One region of the Moritella sp. 28 genome, then DNA from elsewhere that is predicted to be linked to it. Evidence: predicted binding sites of a transcription regulator. Region 1 holds the regulator's gene; the other holds the start of a gene.
What was found. Region 1 encodes MetJ, which represses methionine synthesis genes. Its sites were predicted from a motif close to TAGACGTCTAGACGTCTA; they were not measured.
Positions count from the first base shown of each region.

Region 2: a site for MetJ is predicted at 6,318-6,335, ahead of metA (homoserine O-succinyltransferase). Genes of this name have one in related genera too.

Region 1 is NZ_CP056121.1:137,923-146,374, reverse strand. Features, by position in the region: gene ppc (phosphoenolpyruvate carboxylase) at 1-2,272, shown strand, start outside; gene metF (methylenetetrahydrofolate reductase) at 2,371-3,258, opposite strand; gene HWV02_RS00620 (bifunctional aspartate kinase/homoserine dehydrogenase II) at 3,402-5,825, opposite strand; gene metJ (met regulon transcriptional regulator MetJ) at 6,002-6,328, shown strand; gene HWV02_RS00610 (RNA-binding S4 domain-containing protein) at 6,482-7,051, opposite strand; gene HWV02_RS00605 (hypothetical protein) at 7,259-7,747, opposite strand; gene HWV02_RS00600 (Ig-like domain-containing protein) at 7,755-8,452, opposite strand, start outside.
Region 2 is NZ_CP056121.1:300,855-309,306, reverse strand. Features, by position in the region: gene HWV02_RS01420 (helix-turn-helix transcriptional regulator) at 1-412, opposite strand, end outside; gene HWV02_RS01415 (DMT family transporter) at 580-1,488, shown strand; gene metH (methionine synthase) at 1,580-5,299, opposite strand; gene metA (homoserine O-succinyltransferase) at 5,382-6,293, opposite strand; gene HWV02_RS01400 (trimeric intracellular cation channel family protein) at 6,546-7,163, shown strand; gene HWV02_RS01395 (YacL family protein) at 7,160-7,531, opposite strand; gene acnB (bifunctional aconitate hydratase 2/2-methylisocitrate dehydratase) at 7,700-8,452, opposite strand, start outside.

The DNA.
Region 1 (8,452 bases):
AGATGTACTTTCTGCGGTTAAAAACCTTAAGATCGATTTAGTACTGACTGCACATCCAACTGAAATCACCCGTCGAACCCTGATCCATAAGCATGGCGCGATAAATAAATGCCTTAGCCAGTTAGAGCTTACTGAATTAAGTAGCAAAGAGCGTGATGTCTTCATGACGCGTATCGAACAATTGGTATCACAAGCCTGGCACACCAACGAGATCAGAACAGTACGCCCTACCCCTGTCGATGAAGCTAAATGGGGCTTTGCAGTAGTAGAAAATTCATTATGGGATGCAGTACCAAACTTCTTACGCAGTCTTGATAAACGTTTACAAGACCGCTTAGATTACCAATTACCTATTGACGCTTCACCCGTTAAATTTACCTCTTGGATGGGTGGTGATCGCGACGGTAACCCGTTTGTTACTTCAACGGTCACCGAAGAAGTATTATTAACCAGTCGTTGGATGGCTATTCACTTGTTCCTTAAAGATGTAAAACATCTCACCAGTGAATTATCAATGAATGACTGTGATGACACATTACGTGCATTAGTCGGTGAAAGTCATGAACCATACCGTGTATTACTGAAAAAATTACGTAGTGAGTTAACAGAAACATTAGCGAGCTTAACTGCGCAGTTAAAAGGCGAATACACAGAAAGCCGTGACATCATCACGACAACAGCACAGTTACGTGAGCCATTGTTAGCTTGCTATAACTCACTTAATGCCTGTGGTATGCGTGTTATTGCCCAAGGTGCATTACTCGATACTATTCGCCGCGTTGAATGTTTCGGTGTGAGTTTAGTGAAACTTGATATCCGCCAAGACAGTGATCGTCATACCGATGTGATCGCCGAAGTAACGCGTTACTTGGGTCTTGGAGACTATGCACAATGGAGCGAGCAAGATAAACAAGCGTTCTTATTGCAAGAGCTTAATAACAAGCGCCCACTTATCCCACAATGCTGGCAACCGTCTGCAGATGTGAAAGAAGTGCTTGATACTTGTCGCACTGTGGCAAAGCAAGATCCAGAATCACTGGGGATTTACATCATTTCAATGGCACGTAAAGCCTCAGATGTATTCGCTGTACAACTACTATTAAAAGAAACTGGTTGTCCATTCCGTCTACCTGTTGCGCCGTTATTTGAAACTTTAGACGATTTGAATAATGCGGGTACAGTGACGGCAAGTTTATTAGCGATTGATTGGTATAAAAACTACATTAATGGCCATCAATATATCATGATCGGTTATTCTGACTCTGCGAAAGATGCAGGTGTAATCGCCGCCTCATGGGCGCAGTATCGTTCGCAGGAAGCCTTGGTTAATATCTGTGAGCAAGAAGAAATTAAGCTGACTTTATTTCATGGACGTGGTGGTAGCATCGGTCGTGGTGGTGCACCTGCACATGCAGCTTTATTATCACAACCTCCAGGTTCATTAAAAGGTGGTTTACGCGTAACAGAGCAAGGTGAAATGATCCGCTTTAAGTTTGGCCTTGCCAATGTTGCAGAACAAAGCTTAAACCTCTACACCAGTGCAATTTTAGAAGCTAATTTACTACCGCCGCCAGCACCAGAACAAGCTTGGCGTGATGCAATGGATCAAATGTCTTCGGATTCATGTGAAGAATATCGCTCATATATCCAAGGCCATGAAAAATTCGTGCCTTACTTCCGATCTGCGACACCTGAGTTAGAATTAGGTAAACTGCCACTCGGTAGCCGCCCAGCAAAACGTAAACCAAACGGTGGAGTAGAAAGCTTACGCGCCATCCCTTGGATCTTTGCATGGACACAAAACCGCTTGATGTTACCCGCTTGGTTAGGTTGTACAGCAGCATTCAAAAACATGCTCGATTCAGGTCAGCGTGAGACACTGCAAGAAATGCAGCAACAATGGCCGTTCTTTAATACCCGTATTGAAATGTTCGAAATGGTATTTTTGAAAGCTGATGCTTGGTTAGCGGAATATTATGACCAATGTCTAGTGACTGAAGATTTATGGCATTTAGGCAAAGAACTACGTGCAAGCTTGGCGTTAGCAACTGAGTTGATCTTAGGTTTAACACCTGACACGCAATTACTTGATGCTCAGCCCTGGAGTAAAAAGTCAATTGAGTTACGTAACCCGTATACCGACCCTCTGAACATCCTACAAGCAGAGCTATTAAGCCGCGCGCGTAGTAGTGAAGAAGTGAACCCAGATATTGAACAAGCCTTAATGGTAAGTATCGCTGGTGTTGCTGCAGGTATGCGTAATACCGGTTAACTTTCAATTTAGTTATCAGCTAATGAATAGATAATAAAATGCCGACATCATGTCGGCATTTTTGATTCTGATATAAGTAAAGATAACCAGTACGATGATTATTTTGGACGTACACCCAATGTATGACAAATAGCATACGTTAGATCAGCGCGGTTTAACGTATAGAAATGAAAGTCCTTCACCCCTTCGCGCGACAATACTTTCACTTGGTCAATGGCTATACTTGCGCCAACCAGATTACGTGTCGCCTGATCATTATCTAAACCTTCAAACTGGTTGTGCATCCAATTAGGCACTTTTACATTGGTCAGTTTTGAAAACTTACATAAGGTTTTATAATTTGATACTGGTAAAATACCCGGCACGATCTCTTTATCAATACCGACTGCCGCACAACGGTCTCGGAAGCGTAAAAAACTCTCGGTATCAAAAAAGAACTGTGAAATAGCACGATCAGCACCGGCATCAATCTTATCTTTTAGCGCGAGCAGATCTGCTTGCGCATTTTTTGCTTCGGGGTGAACTTCTGGATAGGCGGCAACTGAGATATCAAAATCATTTACCTCTTTTAATAAAGCAACTAAGTCAGCTGCATACATATCAGGCTGATTCAAGCCCGGTGGTAAATCACCACGTAAAGCCACGATATTACGAATACCGTTGTCCCAGTAATCTGTTGCAATCTGCTTTAGCTCTTTGCGATTAGCGTCAATACAAGTGAGGTGTGGTGCAGCAATCAAGCCTGTTTCATGCTTAATTTGTTTAATAATGTTATGAGTACGATCACGAGTACCGGAATTAGCACCGTATGTCACAGACACAAATTTAGGGTCTAACGCTTTTAAACGATTAATTGACTCCCATAAAGTAGACGTCATCGCTGGAGAGTTGGGCGGGAAAAATTCAAATGAAACGTTAATATCACGTCCCAATTCAGAAACACTTTGATTCAATACTTCAATATTTTGTGCGTTGTGAAAACTCATACTTTATTCCCTTAAGATGTTTAGACGTCCATACCTCTTTACGTCTCAATCATCACAAGTTTGGTGGATAAAGTCAACGCACATAATTCATCTTAAACATGAATTATATGCGCATTGGTTTTCGACAGAGGAGAATGTAAAAATTAACGCGCGAACAACTTACATAATTGGAAAAGATCAGATTGAATAGCACCCGCAGTCACATCTCTGCCAGCACCAGGGCCTTGGATCACTAATGGGTTATGGCGATACCAGTGACTATTAATTGAAAAAATATTATCACACGGCAATAAGTTGGCAAATGGATGGGTTGGTTCTAAGAACTCTAACCCAACCTGCGCCCCTTCTTTACAACTAAAACTAGCGACATAGCGTAATACTAAGCCCTGCTTTTTGGCTTTATTAAACATATGTAATATTTTGTCATCGAGTGCTTCGCAATGTTCTAAAAACTCGTCCACTTTAAATGCCATTAGATCTTCTGATACCAATGACTCGAGTTTAATATCGCCAAGATCCATCTCATAGCCCGCTTCACGGCTTAGAATAAGCAGTTTGCGCTGTACGTCCTTACCCGATAAATCTTCACGAGGGTCAGGTTCCGTTAGCCCTTGATGCCAAGCTTGTTCCACTAATTCCGAGAACGCAATTTTACCATCATATTGTTGAAACAACCAAGATAAGGTACCAGAGAAAATACCGCTAACAGCTGTCACTTGATCACCACTGTGTTGCAGCATATCCATAGATGATTGGATCGGTAACCCTGCGCCAACCGTGGCGTTGTATAACCAATAGCTTTCATTATCACTAAAGCTCTGCTTAACCCGATTATAAAATTCACTGCTCGCCGCGCCAGCGAATTTATTTGCTGAAATCAGATGGAAACCGTGTTGGGCAAATTCAGGATAATAATAGCTGATAGCTTCACTGGCGGTAATATCGATAATCACCAGTTCATCAAACGGGTGCAATGCGAGATTAGATAATAACTGTTCCCATACAAACGATTCGGGTTGGAAGTCATCAAGTACCGTCGCAGCATCCAGACCATTGAAGTCTAATACCCCGCCCTGAGAGCCATATACACCGCATAAACACAGTTCGACATTTTGTTGTTCGGGTACTTTATGCATTTGCTCCGCAAACAGAGATAGCCAACCAGCACCGATATTTCCTTTACCAAACAGCACCACACCAATGCGTCTTGGCTGCTTAAATAACGCCGTATGTAACTCTTTCAATAACGGCTCTAACACCACTTTCTGCAGAACGGCACAGATACTTAAATGGTTTTCACCTGTCTGTACAAATGTCAGATTATGCTCTGAAATTAATTGATAAAACTGATGTGATTGCAACGCATTATCGGTTACACCAGAACCCACTAGCGCCACCATACAAAAACCACTCACATGCTCAATGGCTTTTACATTAGATTGCTGCTGTTTATATGTTGCTAATGCAGTAAGTGCAAACTCAACAATTTCAGCGGTATAACCAAATCTAACCATATAATCCGTCGGACGGCGTTTGATACAGATAGGAGAGAGTTGCTGCTGTGCTAACAATGCAATTAACTGATTATATTGTTGCTGGTAATCTGCATCATGATTAAACTCAACATCCACTAAATGTAGATCATCAATCGAGGTGACAATTTTAGCCCCTTTACCTTTTGGTAAACGACGGTGGATCTGAGTTGACCCCTCATCAGGGGTATAACTGCAACGTAACTGCACATGCTGTTTACTCTCGACAACAGGTTGTAATGTACGCGCATGTAATACGGGAGAGCCTAAACGCGCGAGCTCAGCCGCTTCATAAAGTGATAATTTAGTTTGCAGTTCAGCATCTTTTACACGACGTGGGTCGGCACTAAATACCCCCGCAACATCGCTCCAAATAGTGGTTTGATCAGCATCTACTAATGCAGCTAACAAGGTCGCAGAATAATCAGAGCCATTTCGCCCCAATGTCACAGTACGCTGTTGTGTATCTGCAGCAATAAAACCGGTCACGACAACGCGATTAGTCAGGGTCGCTAAACACGAGTCTAATTTTTGGCGAGACACCATTTCATCAACCACAGGTTGCGCGGCTAATTCAGTTGTTAAAAACAAGCGAGAATCTAAATCATTAGCTGGTAGTTCGCTTTGACTCAGTAAAGCTGCTAATAATCGTGCGGACCACACCTCACCATGCGCTAAAATTTGGTTTTTAGCATACACATCAAGGGTAGTTTCTAATAAATGGCCTATAGTATGAATATCATCTTGCAATGCAGAAGTGAGTTGTGTGCATAAGGCACCTTCTAATAGTTCTGTAACTAACTTAGTTTGATACTCGCATGTCGCAATAAGACGTTCCGATGCAGCTTGATCACCGTCTTCGGCTAATTGTAATAATTCTAATAATTGATTGGTGGTCTTGCCCGCTGCAGAAACGACAATAAGATCGCGTGCTTTGGTGTGTTGGCTAATTATCGTCAATACTCGACGATAACAGGTAGCATCAGCTAAACTACTGCCACCAAATTTATGAATACTGCGCTTAATTGCGTCCATGCGTTCTCCCGAACTTAATATCGAATTAATATATTTCCAGTAACTCAAAACATACACTATTAGGCTACAACAGGTCAATAGACGTCTAGAGCTCTTTACATACTGATTGCCAATAATCAAATTCAAAGGTAGACTTATTACTTATTCATAAATAATAATTTACGCAAAGGTCAAAAATGACGAAGTGGAACGGCGAGTATATTAGCCCCTATGCAGAGCATGGGAAAAAGAGTGAACAGGTTAAAAAAATTACTGTTTCAATTCCTTTGAAAGTATTAAAAGTACTGACAGATGAAAGAACTCGCCGTCAGATTAATAATCAACGACATGCAACCAACAGTGAGTTGTTGTGTGAGGCATTTTTACATGCTTACACAGGTCAACCATTACCTGCCGATGAAGATTTAACAAAAGACAAACCAGACAGTATCCCTGAAGAAGCTCGGGCACAAATGTTAGCGCTGGGTATCAATATCGATGATTATTTAGAACAAGATGATTAGTCACTAACTAACGAATGCTAAATAAAGAACGTCTGAAAATAAAACAGGCCCACCTTTTATAAAACAGGCCCCAATTATAGGAGCCTGTTTTGATTTAACCTATATACAATGCGCTATCTAGCTCGCATTGTTGCTAATACCTTAAAGTGAAATCTAAAAACTAAAAGGAGCCGCGCGGCCTTTTTTCTTTTTCTCAACCGGTTTCGGTTCAGCTACTTTCACTTGTTTAGCTTCAGATTTTTTCTTTTTCTTCTTTTCAGGCTGCTCCCAGATACCTTCAGGGATGCTGTCGACAACAGGCTTAGCAACTGGTGTTGGTGCAATAAATTCGGGTTCAACAGCAACATCTTGCTCAACAGTATTGTTTCCTGTGAAATAGTCTTCAGTAACATCGTTTTCTGTAATATATGTTGCTACAGAATCAGACTCTAAAGCCGCAGGGTCCACAAATTCTTCTTCATCAGTAATATCGTACTCTGCAAGTTCTTCCGCAGACATGACTTGATAAGCTTCACCATTAAAACCAATGATATCGCCAAACATGATCTTTTTACGTTTGCGTGTTTCAACTTCACCATTCACATACACATAGCCGTCTGCAATATAGTTCTTCGCTTCACTGCCCGAGGTCACTAAATTTTCGATTTTTAAGATCTTATATAATTCAATCGGTTCTTCAGCGACAACAACAGGGATAACTTCAATTTCATATTCTTCAGACATGGGAACCTTAAATGTGGGCAAATAGCGAGTCTTTATACAAGTATAAGATTAGAAATGCAAACGCCAAATAAGTTAAATTAGTCATCCAAACGACAATAAAAATATCGGACATGCATATAGCAAAAGAATACCACCTAAATATAAGAGGTGGTATTCTGGATTGTAGTGATATGTCGTACAACAATTCAATGTTGATACATTAAGTTATTATAGTGGTGAATAACTATGAGTGTTCACTTCGATTTCGGCATCTTTTACAATACTCATGTCTTTAATCTGCTTTAATTTTTCGAGCAAATCGATTTTTTCATTAAAAGTGATAATGAAGAAACGCTCACCCACAGTAAGGATGTCTGCGTTATCAAATGATAACGCAGTATCAGGGTCTATCATTTCAACCAAAATAGATCCTGTTAACATCCCTGATTCTCCATTGTCCAATGCTTGCATTTCCTGCCCTGCGTATAAAGTCGCTATATCACTATTCTCTTCAGAGAATGTGTATGACGTAGGACTTACCGGAGAAAATTTGAAGCCACTACTTTCAATGACGATATTATCATTTATGTTTGACGGAGACGGTACCGTAGAAAGCGTTAATTCGTTTTTATTATAGGTAATTATATTCGCATTAGATAATGAGCTACATAAAAGTAATGTAAATATAAACATGTGTGCTAATTTTATTCTCATCATATATCCCTTAGTGGCCATAAATACGAATAGCAACATTATTAAGTGCGCCATTTTCTATATTATTACTTAGTGTGATTTTCTGTATGCACTTAGTTTCATCTGGCTTTCCATGTTCAGTACAGTTATTAAGGGCTTCTTCGTCATGAAACATGCGGTCCCCCAGTCCACCCATCTGAGGCAGAACTTTGTAGTAGGTGAAATCACCTCTATTCGTATCTGTCACTTTGATGGTCCAATTACCTTCCGAGCTTTCACCGAAAAATGCATGACTGAGTAATACCGTATTATCGAATTTTGCATTAGTCTCAGTGACTAGGCTTCTTGGTGTAAATATCATGGAATGTGTTCCGGATGGAGATATAACCTCAATGGCTATATCGCTATTACGCGCATGATTTATCCCTACTTTTAATTGCACTGCTTCAATCGTCATCTGTTGTACTATATATACTTTCTTTTTAACACCACTATTACCTTCTGGTATGGTAGAGCTTGACAGGTCGTTTGGATTAACAAAAGCAGTCTCTTTTAATTCAGGTAATAAGGTATAATTATTTGCTGCCATTTGAACTGCCGCAGTAGCATCAAGTAAGCCAAATCCGTACCAGTTATGAAAGTGATAGCCAGCCTTATTTGTTACCCAACCAGGCTCTGCTACGAACTTAGTATCTTCGCCTTCATTCGTAATTGTTATAGGTGTAAAGT
Region 2 (8,452 bases), 160 kb from region 1:
CCGGCAGTTGTAACATGCGCGGATCAATATCAAACACTTTCAAGGCTAATTGCTTAAGGTAATCATCACTGAAATATAAGTGCATGAATTGCTGCGTTTGCCCCAGTTGCCAATGGCTTTCAGAGTCTTTCGGCATTAAACAAAATTTACCAGGCGCACCAAACCCCGAGTCAACATCGGTACGATGGGTTTCATAACCACCAGACATGTACAAACTCAAAGTGTGCTGCTTATCATTCACATAATATAAGCGTTCATGTTCATTTTGATAATGCGCCCACGACAGTGCATCCGTTAATGACGTTTGTCGTAAACAGATCTTACTGGGCGATTGTTCAAAGCTAGTTGCACTAGTCTCAAGTTGAGGTAAGGCAATATCCAGCTGGTCCATTACAGGCTTTATTAAAGGCATAACAAAATACTACCATTAATGTCAGATTGCTCAACTGATACCGTGATCATGCTAATAATTAAACCGCAATATTATGTTAGTTTTACCGACATCGTGATATTTCCAACATCAAAATACTTTCATAATGCAGACTAATTAATTGTGGGCGTAATAAAGAAGGAGCCGCTATGTCAGCACTACTCTATGTTTCAATGATATTTATTTGGGGGTTTTCGTGGATATCAATCAAGTGGCAACACGGTGATGTGCCAATGGAAGTCTCAATCTTTTACCGCTTTGCAATTGCCGCAGCGGTCATGTTTGTTGTCGGTAAACTTTGGGGAAAACTACAACCAGTAAAACGTAAAGACCATGCTTTTTTGGCATTCCAAGGCGTGTGTTTATTCTGTTGTAATTTCCTCGCCTTTTACAGTGCGACTTTGTATATTCCCAGTGGTTTAGTGGCGGTATTTATGGCAAGCGCGCCAGTATTCAATGCCTTTCACAGTAAGCTGTTTTACAAAACCCAAACCAATGCTAATTTCTGGTTAGGTGCCATATTGGGGCTTGCTGGTATTAGCTTGTTGTTTGCAGGTGATTTACTGCAAACAGATTGGTCGCAAGGTACGTTGTACGGGCTGTTATTTGCCCTACTGGGCACTTGGTGTTTCTCGATGGGTAATATGCTTAGCATACGTAATACCAAGAATAATGTGCAGCCCTTCACTGCCACCAGCTATGCCATGGTTTATGGTTGTATTGCCTTGTTATTGATTATTTTAGTCCGTGGCATTTCGTTTGAATTTACCATGAGCACGCAATATATTGGCAGTTTATTATATCTGGCCATTCCAGCATCGGTTCTTGGTTTTACTTTTTATCTTATCCTAGTCGATCGTTTAGGTGCCAGTAACGCCGCTTATATTTTAGTTATCACTCCGGTTGTAGCCTTAAGTGTTTCTGCGGTATTTGAAGATTATCACTGGACGCTATATTCAACGCTGGGACTGGGACTGGTGATATTAGGCAATGTATTAACCCAACGTAAAAAATCGTTGCTAGTACGTACTAAAGTACAATCATTACAGCCGCATTAATCATTACAGCTAAATGTATTAACAATACTTTATAAAAATGCCCGTATCGTTAATTAACGATACGGGCATTTTTTGTAATCAGTATGTAACGTTAATCGGGCGAATACCCTAAGTTAGGCCCTAACCAACGTTCGGCTTCTTCGAGCGTCATGTTTTTACGTTCTGCGTAGTCTTTCACTTGGTCTTCTTGAATCGATGCAACCGCGAAGTAACGTGATTCAGGATGGGAGAATATCCAGCCTGATACCGCCGCACCCGGCCACATTGCATAAGAAGAAGTTAGCTTCATACCTATGCTCTCTGGGTCAAGTAATTCCCAAATAGTGCCTTTCTCCGTATGTTCAGGACAGGCTGCATAACCCGGTGCCGGACGAATACCTTGGTATTTTTCACGGATCAGGTCATCGTTGTTCCACTCTTCCGTTGGTGTGAAACCCCACTCTTCTTTACGTACTAATTCATGCAGGCGTTCAGCCATTGCTTCAGCTAGACGGTCACACACAGATTGAACGAGAATAGCGTTGTAATCATCTTCAATACCTTTGAAGTAATTCGCAACGTCATCTTCACCGATACCGCCCGTTACTGCAAATGCACCCACATAATCGAATTTACCAGAATCTTTAGGTGCTACGAAGTCCGCTAAACAATTATTATATTGACCAGGTTTCTTTTTAGTTTGCTGACGTAGATGCTCAAGTTTGGTTAATACCTGTGATCGCGTTTCATCGGTATACACTTCAATGGTATCGTCATTTACGGTATTCGCAGGGAATAGACCAATCACACCGTTAACAGCAATTTTATAATCGTCAGGCACGCCTTCAAGCCCTGCACCACCTTCTTCTAAACGGTCAAGCATGTCGTTAGCATCATTGAATAAACGCGTCGCTTCTTCACCCACAACTTCATCCGTAAGAATACGTGGATATTTACCCGCCAGAGTCCAAGTCATGAAGAACGGTGTCCAATCAATGTATTTCCGCAATTCCGCAATCGAGTAACTAATATATTTCTGCACACCTAATGTTTTTGGTTCTGGCGGCGTATAGTTAACCCAATCAATTGGTGCTTTATTTGCACGTGCAACATCAAGTGTAACTGGTGCACTGCGTGGTCGTTTACGGGCATGTTGTTCACGGGCAGTGTCGTACTCTTTCGCCATCCTAGCGACGAGTTCAGGTTTTTTGGTTTCTGACAATAACGCCGAAACCACACCAACTGCGCGTGATGCATTAGAAACATAGATAACTGGTTCGTCATAATTTTGCTCAATCTTAACCGCGGTATGGGCTTTCGATGTTGTCGCGCCACCAATCAGAATTGGTAGTTTTAACCCTTTACGTTTACATTCTTTAGCAACGTGTACCATTTCATCTAGTGACGGCGTAATCAGTCCTGATAAACCAATGATGTCGCAGTTTTCATCCACTGCTTTTTTCAAAATATCATCACAAGATACCATGACGCCCATATCGACAATTTCATAGTTATTACACTGCAGTACAACCCCTACAATATTTTTACCGATATCATGCACATCACCTTTTACCGTGGCCAATAATACTTTACCGTTTGAAGAACCTTTCTGTTTTGATGCTTCAATGAAAGGGTTTAAGTAAGCCACTGCACGTTTCATTACCCGCGCAGATTTGACCACCTGAGGTAAGAACATTTTACCAGCACCAAATAAGTCGCCAACTGCATTCATGCCATCCATTAACGGACCTTCGATTACTTCGATCGGCAGTGTCGCTTGCTGACGTGCTTCTTCAGTATCTTCATCAATAAATTCAGTGATACCTTTAATCAATGCATGCTCTAAACGTTTCTTAACATCAAAGCTACGCCACTCCTGTGTTTCAGCTTCCACTTCAACACCGGAATCACGGTACTTATCTGCAATATCGAGTAGCGCTTCCGTTGCATTATCATTGCGGTTAAGGATCACATCTTCGACCGCATCGAGCAGTTCTTTTGGCAGGTCATCATAAATAGCTAATTGCCCCGCATTCACAATCCCCATATCCATACCTTCACGAATACAGTAATACAAGAACACCGCATGGATAGCTTCACGTAACGGGTTGTTACCACGGAACGAGAAAGATACGTTAGAAACACCACCAGAAATCATGGCATGGGGTAACTCACGTTTAATGTCTTTAACGGCTTCGATGAAGTCAACCGCATAGTTATTATGTTCTTCAATACCCGTTGCAACAGCAAAAATATTTGGATCAAAGATAATATCTTCTGGTGGATAATCTAACTCATGAACCAAGATGTTGTAAGAGCGCTTACAAATCTCAAACTTACGCTCTTGGGTATCCGCCTGACCATCTTCATCAAAGGCCATCACGATCATTGCTGCGCCATAACGACGAATCAATGTCGCTTGGCGACGGAAATTTTCTTCGCCCTCTTTCAGTGAAATCGAGTTAACAATAGCTTTACCCTGAACGCACTTCAGACCAGCTTCGAGAATCTCCCACTTAGATGAATCAACCATGATTGGTACTTTCGAAATTTCAGGTTCTGAAGCAACAAGATTTAAAAAACGCTCCATACAGTGCAACGAATCCAGCATACCTTCATCCATATTGATGTCGATAATCTGTGCACCTGCTTCTACTTGCTGCTGGGCAACATGTAGTGCTTCGTCATAATTTTCTTCTTTAATCAGCCGCTTAAAACGTGCCGACCCTGTTACGTTGGTACGTTCACCGACGTTAATAAACAGGCTGTCTTTGGTAATAATTAATGGCTCTAGACCACTAAGACGACAAGCGACTTCGATTTCAGGTAATTGACGCGGCTTAACACCTTCAACAGCATCAGCCATAGCTTTAATGTGTTCTGGTGTGGTACCACAACAACCGCCAACCATATTTAAGAAACCGGCTTCAGCCCATTCCTTAATGTGTACAGCCATGTCTTCAGGGCTCAAATCATATTCACCGAACGCATTTGGTAAACCCGCATTCGGATGGGCTGTTACATAGCTTTCTGAAATGCGTGAGAGTTCATCAACGTATTGACGTAGCTCATCAGGCCCTAATGCACAGTTAAGACCAAAAGTGATCGGCTCTGCATGGCGTAATGAATTATAAAATGCTTCTGTCGTTTGACCCGTCAGTGTACGACCCGAGGCATCTGTAATAGTGCCAGAGATCATAATCGGCAATTCGTAACCGAGTTCTTCGTATACTGTTTTCACCGCAAATACAGCTGCTTTGGCATTCAAGGTATCAAAAATAGTTTCGATAAGAATCATATCTGAACCGCCTTCGATTAAGGCTTTGGTTGATTCGATATAGGCTTCAACCATGAGGTCAAATGAAGTATTACGGAAAGCGGGATCATTTACATCAGGAGAAATAGAACAAGTACGGTTTGTTGGCCCTAATACACCAGCAACAAAACGTGGACGGTCAGGGTTTTCTGCAGTTTTATCATCGGCAACTTGACGTGCGATACGTGCTGCTTCGCGGTTAATCTCTGCCGATAATGATTCCATATCATAATCAGCCATCGCGATAGTAGTGGCATTAAACGTATTGGTTTCAAGAATATCGGCACCCGCATCGAGGTACTCTTTATGAATGTCAGCAATGAGCTGTGGCTTACTTAATACCAATAAATCATTGTTACCTTTGACGTCGCAATGCCAGTCAGCAAAGCGTTCACCACGATAATCTATTTCTTCTAATTTATAGTCTTGGATCATCGTCCCCATGCCGCCATCGATGAGCATGATACGTTTTTTTAATTGCTGTTCCAGTTGCTGTTTATTTTTTATAGTAGCCACAAGATCCCTCGTTTAATTTACTGCAGACCCAGTCCTGAGTCTTATTATTTGATACATCTCTAACGTCTATAGATCATTGCATTTATAGATCATTTAAGTCATATGGCGTTTGTTGATAAACATAATAGTTTAACCAGTTGCTATAGAGCAGATTACCATGACTACGCCAAGTAACACGAGGAGCATTTTCAGCATCATTACCTTCATAGTAATTCGCCGGTATTCCGGCTTCAACGCCTTCGGCAATATCACGCATATATTCTTGGTGTAAAGTATCTGCACTGTATTCTGGATGACCCGTTACAAATACCTGACGGAAATCTTTGGATGCAGCTAAATACACACCCGTTTCATCATTCGCCGCTAAGATATTTAGATCTGTACCTGCAAACATCTCTTCAGAAAAGTTGGCATAACGCGACATCGGCACGGAAAATTCATCATCAAACCCGCGCACTAATGGATTATGACGGTGGAACGTTTGCTGTGGATAGACACCAGAAAATTTATTCTCATGGACTTTTTTATCAATGCCATGCAAGACTTTTAATGCCGCTTGTGCAGCCCAGCATAAGAACAGGGTGGATACCACGTGAGTTTTCGACCAGTTAATGATCTCTTCGATTTGTGGCCAATACACGACTTCATCATGACCAACTAAGCCTAATGGCGCACCTGTGATGATCAAACCATCGTAATTATTATGACGAATACGTTCAAAATCGTGATAGAACTCATCAATATGTTCCTGGGGGGTATTCTTAGAGGCACGATAATCAATCCGCAATAACTCTACATTTACTTGCAGTGGCGTATTTGATAATAACCGTAGAATTTGATTTTCAGTCTCAATTTTCTTCGGCATAAGGTTAAGAACAACAACCTGCAGCGGTCTAATTTCTTGCTTGGTTGCTCGTGACTCTAGCATCACAAAAATATTTTCATTACCTAATATTTCCGCAGCCGGAAGCCCGTCTTTAATTCTAATCGGCATTATTCCCATCCTTAAGTAATACATTAGCCATCCAGAAGTCTAACCTATTTGTGTAACCTTTGTAAGTGTTACAACAAATTTAATCCCGCATTACAGAGTTTACAATCTAAGTCGAAGTAAAATCCTGACCTCAAATTCAGTTTAGGTTGACCATAAAAATGTTTATGTATAGGATCGCCAACTTGTAAGGAGCTAAGCATATTTTAAATGGATACCTCCCCCAAATTTCGTTAACTTAAAGGGTTCGCAATAATGCTAACTTATATCTATTTAATCGCGATAACTGCCGAAGCGATGTCGGGTGCATTGATGGCGGGTCGCCGTAATATGGACATCTTCGGCGTGGCTGTGATCGCGTTTGTTACTGCGCTTGGTGGTGGTACAGTCCGTGATCTGTTATTGGGTAATTTTCCAATATCTTGGACCCAACACCCCCACTATGTCTATATCACCATATGCGCAGGTTTGTTTACTATTCTGATAGCTAAGCACATGAATCATTTACGCCGTTTATTCTTAGTACTTGATGCGGTAGGCTTGATAGCATTTACCATTATTGGTTGTAATGTAGCGATGAAACTCGGTTATCACCCAACCGTGATTATTATGGCGGGTATGATAACGGGTATTTGTGGCGGGGTAATACGCGATCTACTCTGTAATCGTACCCCGGTGGTATTCTGTAAAGAGATCTACGCGGGTATCTCATTATTAGTCGCGGTACTTTATCTGGGCTTAGAAACGTTTGGTATTGACCACAATATCAATCTTATTGTGGCCTTCTGCCTCGGTGTATCACTGCGCCTATGTGCTATTTATCAGAAATGGTCATTACCAACATTTAGCTACACATCGGAAGAGTGGGATTAACGCTGACTAAAGAATTCTAACCAGGCTTGGAGTATGATCTCAAAATCCTCCAAGCCACAAACTGCTACAGTTTCCGCATCATAAAAATTCATATCGTCATCTAGCTCTTCGCCAGTATCAATTAACTCCGAATTCATACAAGCACAGACATCTTCTTGCGTCATGGTTAATGTCATCTCATCACCAACTAAACGGTACTCTTGTTTTTTACGTGCTTTTAATAAATCAACTTCCGCTTGAATCAACGCAATAGTGGCCTTATCCGTACCTAAAGTGCCTTGGATCCAACTACCTAATGCCGTCTGTTCCATTGATATGATGACGCGGTATGTATCTGTAAGGGTATCTTTTCGAAATTCAAAATCCACGGTTATGCCTGCTTCTTATTAGTTAATAAATATAATAGCTGTTCAGCGCTGGAGTGTAACAAAAAACAACCGAAACAAAAACGGCTCCCTATCGAGGGAGCCGTTTCATTATTATTTTATCTATTTCTGTTTAATTAACAGTTCAGCATCCAGGATGGTACGCGTTAATTATACTGCTTCTTGAACAATCACTTCGTTCGCTTTCTCAATGTAAGAAGCAATTTGATCGAAGTTTAAGTAACGGTATGTATCCGCTGCTGTTGCATCAATTTCAGAAGCCAGTTCCATGTACTCAGCAACTGTTGGGATCTTACCTTTAATCGCCGCTACTGCAGCAACTTCAGCAGAACTGAGGTAAACGTTAGCGCCATTACCTAAACGGTTCGGGAAGTTACGTGTTGAAGTAGAAACAACCGTCGTATTATCGCCTACACGTGCTTGGTTACCCATACACAGTGAACAACCAGGCATTTCTGTACGAGCGCCCGCTTTACCGAAGATTGAGTAGTAACCTTCATCACTTAATTGTGCGGCATCCATACGCGTTGGTGGTGTTACCCACATACGTGTTGGTAAAGTACCACTGAATTTCTCAAGTAGTTTACCAGCTGCACGGAAGTGACCGATGTTAGTCATACATGAACCAACAAATACTTCGTCAATTTCAACACCAGCAACATCTGTTAATAATTTAACGTCATCAGGGTCGTTTGGACAAGCTAGGATAGGCTCTTTAACGTCAGCTAGATCGATTTCGATGATCTCAGCGTATTCTGCATCCGCGTCAGCTTCAAGTAATTGTGGATCTGCGATCCATGCTTTCATTTCAGCTACACGGCGAGCAATCGTCTTCGGATCGCCGTAACCTTCAGCAATCATCCAGTTTAACATCACGATGTTAGACTCTAGATATTCAATGAT